One region of the Streptomyces sp. NPDC052079 genome, then DNA from elsewhere that is predicted to be linked to it. Evidence: riboswitches for the same ligand, from Rfam matches in the RefSeq annotation. Region 1 holds a riboswitch; the other holds the start of a gene.

Region 1 (4,163 bases):
CGCGTTCGCGATGGTCGCGGGCGCCCTGTGCATGCAGTTCCTGATCGACGACGGCAGCTGGTGGCAGGGCCTGCTGCTGGGCCTCGCGGTCGCGGCCAGCGCCACCCTGGGCGACCTCGGCGAGTCCATGATCAAACGCGACCTGGGCATCAAGGACATGGGCACCCTGCTGCCCGGCCACGGCGGCATCATGGACCGCCTGGACTCCCTGCTCCCGACGGCACCGGTGGTGTGGCTCCTACTGGTGATCTTCGTCGGCTCCACCTGACCCGCACCCACCCCCAAACCGATCGGCCCCCGCCCTCCCAGGACGCGGGCCCGACGTCCGTTTCAGTACGATCACCCAATGACCACGCCGCTACTGCGCGGCCCCCTGGAACCGTACGAAGAGCCACGCCACCAAGGTCACCGTTCTGATCGCCGACCTGTTCTGAGCCCGGCCGGGCCACCCATGTCGATCTGCGACACTGGTACAGCCATGCCTAAGCCCGGAGAACTTACTTTTGTTGCGCCGCGCGGAGCCAAGACGCCGCCGCGGCATCTTGCCGATCTCACGCCTGCCGAGCGGAAGGAGGCGGTCGTTGCGGTCGGTGAGAAGGCGTTTCGTGCCAGGCAGCTGTCGCAGCACTACTTCGCGCGGTACGCGCACGAGCCGGAGCAGTGGACCGACATCCCGGCCGGTGCGCGCGGCAGGCTGCGGGAGGCGCTGCTTCCGGAGCTGATGACGGTCGTACGACATCTGTCCACCGACCAGGGGACGACCCGCAAGACGCTGTGGAAGCTGTTCGACGGGACGCTCGTCGAGTCGGTGCTGATGCGATACCCGGACCGGGTGACCATGTGCATCAGCTCGCAGGCCGGGTGCGGTATGAACTGCCCGTTCTGCGCCACGGGGCAGGCGGGGCTGGACCGGAACCTGTCGACGGCCGAGATCGTGCACCAGATCGTGGACGGGATGCGCGCGCTCCGGGACGGTGAGGTGCCCGGGGGCCCGGCGCGGCTGAGCAACATCGTGTTCATGGGCATGGGGGAGCCGCTCGCCAACTACAAGCGGGTCGTGGGCGCCATCCGGCGGCTCACCGACCCCGAGCCGGACGGGCTCGGGCTGTCGCAGCGCGGGATCACCGTGTCCACCGTCGGCCTCGTCCCGGCCATCCACCGCTTCTCCGACGAGGGCTTCAAGTGCCGGCTCGCCATCTCGCTGCACGCCCCCGACGACGAGCTGCGCGACACCCTCGTCCCGGTGAACACGCGGTGGAAGGTGCGCGAGGTGCTGGACGCCGGGTTCGAGTACGCGGCCAAGTCGGGGCGGCGGCTGTCCATCGAGTACGCGCTCATCCGGGACATCAACGACCAGGCGTGGCGCGGTGACCGGCTGGGGCGGCTGCTCAAGGGGCGGCCCGTGCACGTCAACCTCATTCCGCTCAACCCGACGCCCGGTTCCAAGTGGACCGCCTCCCGGCCCGAGGACGAGAAGGCGTTCGTGGAGGCGATCGCCGCGCACGGTGTGCCGGTGACGATCCGGGACACCCGTGGACAGGAGATCGACGGGGCATGCGGTCAGCTCGCCGCGAGCGAGCGGTAGGGTGACCCGTGTAAGTCAGAGGTAAGGACAACCTCATATTCCGACAGGGGAGCGCCACAGCGCTGAGAGTGCGGCACCGGCCGCAGACCCTCCGAACCTGGCCCAGGTCATTCTGGGTAGGGAGATCGGTCATCACTCGAGCTGTTGCGCCCTGCCCGGGACTCCGCCAGGGGTCCCGGGCAGGGCCGCGTCTCTTCCTGGTCACCCCCAGGAGGAATCAAGTGGGCATCACCAAGAAGGTCACGGTCCTGGCCGTCGGGCTGGGGCTGGTCACGGCGTCCGCGTGCGGGTCGTCCGACGGGGACGGCGGCAGCGGCGACGGCGGCGGGTCCAAGACCGTCACCCTCGTCAGCCACAACTCGTGGGCCGTGTCCGAGGACGTCGTCGCCGCCTTCGAGAAGCAGTCCGGCTACGAGCTCAAGGTCCTGGAGGACGGCGACGCGGGACAGGCCGTGAACAAGGCCATCCTGACCAAGGACAACCCCCAGGGCGATGTCTTCTTCGGCGTCGACAACACCCTGCTCTCCCGCGCCCTCGACAACGGGCTGTTCCAGCCGTACGAGGCCAAGGGCCTGGACAAGGTCCTGCCCGAGTACCGGGCCGACGAGGACGAACACCGGGTCACCCCCGTCGACACCGGTGACATCTGCGTCAACTACGACAAGGCGTGGTTCGCCGAGCACGACCTTAACCCGCCCAAGACCTTCGACGACCTGATCAAGCCCGAGTACAAGGACCTCCTCGTCGTCGAGAACGCCTCCACCTCCTCGCCCGGCCTGGGCTTCCTGCTCGGCACGGCCGCCCAGTACGGCGACGAGGGCTGGCCGGACTACTGGAAGAAGCTCCGGGCCAACGGCGTCAAGGTGGTCGACGGCTGGGAGCAGGCCTACAACGAGGAGTTCTCCGGCTCGGCCGGCGGCAGGAAGGCCAAGGCCGACCGTCCGCTCGTCGTGTCGTACGCCTCCTCGCCGCCCGCCGAGGTCATCTACACCGAGCCCCGGCCGGAGACCGCGCCCACCGGCGTCGCCGAGGGCACCTGCTTCCGCCAGGTCGAGTACGCCGGACTGCTGAGCAACGCGAAGAACCCCGAGGGCGGAAAGGCGCTGCTCGACTTCCTGATCGGCAAGCGGTTCCAGGAGGACATGCCGCTCAACATGTTCGTGTACCCGGTGGTGGAGGGCGCCGAGGTGCCCGAGGAGTTCAAGCAGTTCGGGCCGCAGGCCAAGGATCCGGAGACCATGGACCCGGCGAAGATCGCCGAGAACCGTGACCAGTGGGTCAAGTCGTGGACCTCGCTCGTACTGAAGTGACGCGAGCGGCGGCAAGGCGGCGCGGGAGCGCGGCGCGGCTCGGTCTCATGGCCGTGCCCGTCGCGTTCTTCGCCGTCTTCTTCGCCTATCCCGTCACCGCGATCGTCGCGCGCGGACTCAAGACGGACGGGACCTGGCAGCTCGGGCGGATCGGGGACGTACTGGCCCAGTCCGACGTCCGGCAGGTGCTGTGGTTCACCACCTGGCAGGCTCTCGTCTCCACTGTCCTCACCCTGCTGATCGCCCTGCCCGGCGCCTATGTCTTCGCCCGCTTCGACTTCCCCGGCAAGCAGGTGCTGCGGGCCGTGGTCACGGTGCCGTTCGTGCTGCCCACGGTCGTCGTCGGTACGGCGTTCATGGCGCTGGTCGGACGCGGCGGACTCCTCGACGAACTGTGGGGGGTGCGCCTGGACACCACCGTGTGGGCGATTCTGCTCGCGCATGTCTTCTTCAACTACGCCGTCGTCGTGCGCACGGTGGGCGGCCTCTGGTCCCAGCTCGACCCGCGGCAGGAGGAGGCCGCGCGGGTGCTCGGCGCCTCACGGTTCGCGGCCTGGCGGACCGTCACTCTGCCCGCGCTCGCGCCCGCCGTGGCCGCGGCCGCGCTGATGGTCTTCCTGTTCACCTTCACCTCCTTCGGTGTGGTGCAGATCCTGGGCGGGCCGGCCTTCTCCACGCTGGAAGTGGAGATCTACCGGCAGACCTCCGAGATCTTCGACCTGTCCACGGCCGCCGTCCTGACGATGATCCAGTTCGTCGCCGTGGGCTCCATCCTCGCCCTGCACGCCTGGACCGTCCGGCGGCGGGAGACCGCCCTGCGGCTCGTGGACGCCTCGGTGACCGCCCGCCGGCCGCGCGGCACCGGGCAGTGGGCGCTGCTGGGCGGAGTCGTCGCCGGTGTCGCCGTACTGCTTCTGCTGCCCCTCGCGGTGCTGGTGCAGCGTTCCTTCGACGGCGCCGGCCTCGGCTACTACCGGGCGCTGACCGAGGACGACGGAGGAGTGTTCCTGGTCGCGCCGATCGAGGCGGTCGGCAACTCGCTGCGGTACGCCCTCGCCGCCACCGCCATCGCCGTGGTGATCGGCGGCCTCGCGGCCGTCGCGCTGACCCGGCGGGACGCGGGACGGCTGGTGCGCGGGTTCGACGCCCTGCTGATGCTGCCGCTCGGGGTGTCGGCGGTGACCGTCGGCTTCGGCTTCCTGATCGCCCTCGACGAGCCGCCGCTGGACCTCAGGGCCTCCTGGATCCTGGTCCCGCTCGCGCAGGCG
Region 2 (4,163 bases), on a different contig from region 1:
CCGGGTGGGGGTGAGGGGCGGGAGCCCGGTCGGGTACGGGCGGCGCGGGCGGCACAGACGCCGGGGCCGGCGGAACGGGAGCGGGCACTGGGGCGACGGCCGGCGGGGAGGGATCGTCCACGGTGATGCCGAAGTCCGTGGCCAGCCCGGCAAGCCCGGAGGCGTACCCCTGCCCCACCGCGCGGAACTTCCACTGTCCCTGCCGCCGGTACAGTTCCCCTCCGATGAACGCGGTCTCGGTCCCCGCGGCCATGTCGAACCGGGCGACCTCGGTCCCGTTGCCGGCGTCGAGAAGCCTGAGGACCAGCCCTGGTACCTGGCCGAACGTCCCGCCGTCGGCCGACGCGCACAGCACGATCCGTTCGACGGCCGCTTCGACCGCGCCCAGATCGACCTCCATGGTGTCGGTCGCGGCCCCGGTGGCACTCCGCTTCCCGAGATGCGTCACGGCGGCGGACTTGTGACGGGGCTGGTTGTAGAAGACGAAGTCCCCGTCGTCCCGCACCCGCCCGCCCTCCGTGAGAAGCAGCGCCGAGGCATCGATGTCGGGCACCCCGGGCCCCGCCGCCCAGGCGAGCTCGACACGCACCACGGAGGCACCGACGGACAGATTGGACCCCTTGCTCATCGAACTCGCTGTCATGGGGCCAGTCTGCCCATCCGCTCGGGCGAAGACGAGGGAAACCGTCCCACGGGAGCGGCACCCGCGACGGGCACCGCTCCCTGTTCCGCAGCCGGACGCTCAGTCCGCGATCGGCAGATACACGCGATGGCCCGCCGCCGCGAACTCCTGCGACTTCTTCGCCATTCCCTCCTCGATCTCGTCCCGGCTGCCACCGTGCTCCCGGCGGATGTCCTGGGAGATCTTCATCGAACAGAACTTCGGACCGCACATCGAGCAGAAGTGGGCCGTCTTGGCGGGTTCCGCCGGAAGGGTCTCGTCGTGGAACGCACGTGCCGTATCCGGGTCGAGGGCGAGGTTGAACTGGTCCTCCCACCGGAACTCGAAACGGGCGTCGGACAGCGCGTCGTCCCATTCCTGGGCGCCGGGGTGCCCCTTGGCGAGGTCGGCGGCATGCGCGGCGATCTTGTAGGTGATGACGCCCGTCTTGACGTCGTCGCGGTTGGGCAGGCCAAGGTGTTCCTTCGGGGTGACGTAGCAGAGCATGGCCGTTCCCCACCACGCGATCATCGCGGCACCGATGCCGGAGGTGATGTGGTCGTACGCCGGCGCGACGTCGGTGGTCAGCGGGCCGAGCGTATAGAACGGGGCTTCATCGCAGATCTCCTGCTGGAGGTCGATGTTCTTCTTGATCTTGTGCATCGGGACATGGCCCGGGCCTTCGATCATGGTCTGTACGTGGAAACGCTTCGCGATCGTGTTGAGTTCCCCGAGCGTGCGCAACTCCGCGAACTGCGCCTCGTCGTTGGCGTCCGCGATGGAGCCGGGCCGCAGGCCGTCGCCGAGCGAGTAGGTGACGTCGTATGCGGCGAGGATCTCGCAGAGCTCCTCGAAGTTCTCGTACAGGAACGACTCCTTGTGGTGCGCGAGGCACCACGCGGCCATGATCGAGCCGCCGCGGGAGACGATGCCGGTCTTGCGGTTGGCGGTGAGCGGCACATACGCGAGGCGGACGCCCGCGTGGACCGTCATGTAGTCCACGCCCTGTTCGGCCTGTTCGATGACCGTGTCCTTGTAGATCTCCCAGGTCAGTTCCTCGGCCCGGCCGTCGACCTTCTCCAGGGCCTGGTAGAGCGGCACGGTGCCGATGGGGACGGGGGAGTTGCGCAGCACCCACTCGCGGGTGGTGTGGATGTTGCGGCCGGTGGAGAGGTCCATGACCGTGTCGGCGCCCCAGCGGGTCGCCCAGGTCATCTTCTCCACTTCCTCCTCGATGGAGGACGTCACCGCCGAGTTGCCGATGTTGGCGTTGACCTTCACCAGGAACCGCTTGCCGATGATCATCGGTTCGGTCTCCGGGTGGTTGACGTTCGCGGGCAGCACCGCGCGGCCCGCCGCGATCTCCTCCCGGACCACCTCGGGTGAGACGTTCTCCCGGATCGCCACGAACTCCATCTCGGGCGTGATCTCACCGCGGCGCGCGTAGGCCAGCTGGGTGACCGCCTTCCCCGGCCGGCCCCTGCGCGGCTGGCGTGGCCTGCCGGGGAAGACGGCGTCCAGGTTACGCAGGCCCCCGCGCGGAGACGTGTGCTTGATTCCGTCGTCCTCGGGACGGACGGGACGGCCCGCGTACTCCTCCGTGTCACCGCGGGAGATGATCCAGTTCTCCCGCAGCGGAGTCAGTCCTCGGCGGACGTCGGTGTCGACGAGCGGATCGGTGTACGGCCCCGAGGTGTCGTACAGCGTGACGGACTGCCCGTTGGTGAGGTGCACCTGACGGACCGGTACCCGCAGGTCGGGGCGCGAGCCCTCGACGTACGCCTTGTGCCAGCCGTTGGACTTCCCGGCCTCGGCGTTCGCCGACGTCTCCGTCGGGTTCTGCGTGGAGGCAGGCGTGCTTGCGTCCTTGTTGGTCATGAGACCTACTCCCTACGCCGGCATTACCCGGTAACAGGTTCGGCGGTCGACGCAGCGGTTTCCGTCTGCCGACGTTCCGTGTGAAACATCACTCGACGTCGGTCATGTTTCATGTGAAACATCGCTGGGACGGAGGTCAGCGCCCTCTCAGCCCGGTGCTCCGAGCTCCCGCGTGTTCAAAAGGTGCCTTCACGCTAGCGTCCTTTCTGGCGCGGTGAACAGAGGGCCCCCTTCGTTCTTGGGATGATCGGGCGGTGACCCCGACTCAGCCTCCTCCGTATCCACCGCCCGAACCACCGCACGGCGCAGGCGCCGGCAGCGGACACGGGCATGGACACAGTCACAGTCACGGCCCGGCGGCTCCCGTGTCGCGGCATCTGCGCAGAGTCATCGCGGCGATCCTGATCCCGTTCGCCGCCGCGGTGCTGGTCGGACTCGCCGTGCTGTGGCCGGGCGGCGCGCCGGCGCACGAGCGCACCGGTGTCGGTTTCGACCGGCAGACGCAGCACGCCACGGTGACCGAGGTGGTGGAGGTGAGCTGCCAGTCCGTGAACGCCTCCGGAGGCGTCCCGACCGGCGATACCTCCACCGCCGAGGGTTCCTCCGCCCAGCAGCAGGCGGACGGTACCTGCAAGAAGGCGACGATCAGGGTCGACACCGGCGACGACAAGGGCCGTACGTTCAACGAGATCGTGCAGCCGGACCAGTCCCGTCAGCTGAGCGAGGGTCAGGAGGTCGTGGTCGCCTACGAGCCCTCCGCGCCCGAGGACCTGCAGTACTCGGTCACCGACGTGAACCGGCGCTTTCCCATGGCGCTGCTCGCCGGCGTCTTCGCGCTCGCCGTCGTGGCCGTGGGACGGATGCGCGGCGTCATGGCGCTCGTCGCCCTGGCCGTCAGCTTCCTGGTGCTGAACTTCTTCATCCTTCCGGCCATTCTGCAGGGGTCGAACCCGCTGGTCGTGGCGGTGGTGGGCGCGAGCGCCATCATGCTGCTCGCCCTGTATCTCTGCCATGGACCGTCGGCGCGCACCTCGGTGGCGGTGCTCGGCACCCTCATCTCGTTGCTGCTGATCGGCATCCTGGGGTCGGTCTTCATCGGCTGGGCCGCGCTCACCGGCAACACCGACGACAACACCGGTCTGATCCACGGGCTGTATCCCGGGATCGACATGAGCGGTCTGCTGCTGGCCGGCGTGATCATCGGGTCGCTCGGTGTCCTGGACGATGTGACGGTCACGCAGACGTCCGCGGTCTGGGAGCTGCACGAGGCCAATCCGTCGATGGGCCGGCGCGGGTTGTACCGGGCGGGCATCCGTATCGGCCGCGATCACATCGCGTCCGTGGTCAACACGCTGGTCCTCGCCTACGCGGGCGCCGCGCTGCCGCTGCTGCTGCTGTTCTCCATCGCGCAGAGCGGCGTGGGGACGGTCGCCAACAGCGAGCTGGTCGCGGAGGAGATCGTGCGCACGCTGATCGGTTCGATCGGCCTGGTGGCCTCGGTGCCGGTCACCACGGCCCTGGCCGCGCTGGTCGTCTCCGCCGACCGTCCGACGGCGCGGGCGCAGGGGCGGGGACAGAGCCCGGGTCGGGGACAGCCGCAGGTACCGGATGCCCGGTCGGCCAC

What was found. A riboswitch is a leader RNA that binds a small molecule or an ion and turns the genes downstream of it on or off. The one in region 1 is predicted to bind thiamine pyrophosphate.
Region 2: another riboswitch for thiamine pyrophosphate. It lies ahead of thiC (phosphomethylpyrimidine synthase ThiC); the one in region 1 lies ahead of AB0L56_RS13300 (thiamine ABC transporter substrate-binding protein).

Annotation. Positions count from the first base shown of each region.
Region 1 is NZ_JBFAWL010000006.1:195,825-199,987, forward strand. It holds gene AB0L56_RS13290 (phosphatidate cytidylyltransferase) at 1-268, shown strand, start outside; gene rlmN (23S rRNA (adenine(2503)-C(2))-methyltransferase RlmN) at 479-1,585, shown strand; TPP riboswitch at 1,621-1,726, shown strand; gene AB0L56_RS13300 (thiamine ABC transporter substrate-binding protein) at 1,807-2,895, shown strand; gene AB0L56_RS13305 (iron ABC transporter permease) at 2,943-4,163, shown strand, end outside.
Region 2 is NZ_JBFAWL010000002.1:444,763-448,925, reverse strand. It holds gene AB0L56_RS06530 (VWA domain-containing protein) at 1-643, opposite strand, end outside; gene thiC (phosphomethylpyrimidine synthase ThiC) at 743-2,539, opposite strand; TPP riboswitch at 2,532-2,721, opposite strand; gene AB0L56_RS06520 (YibE/F family protein) at 2,794-4,163, shown strand, end outside.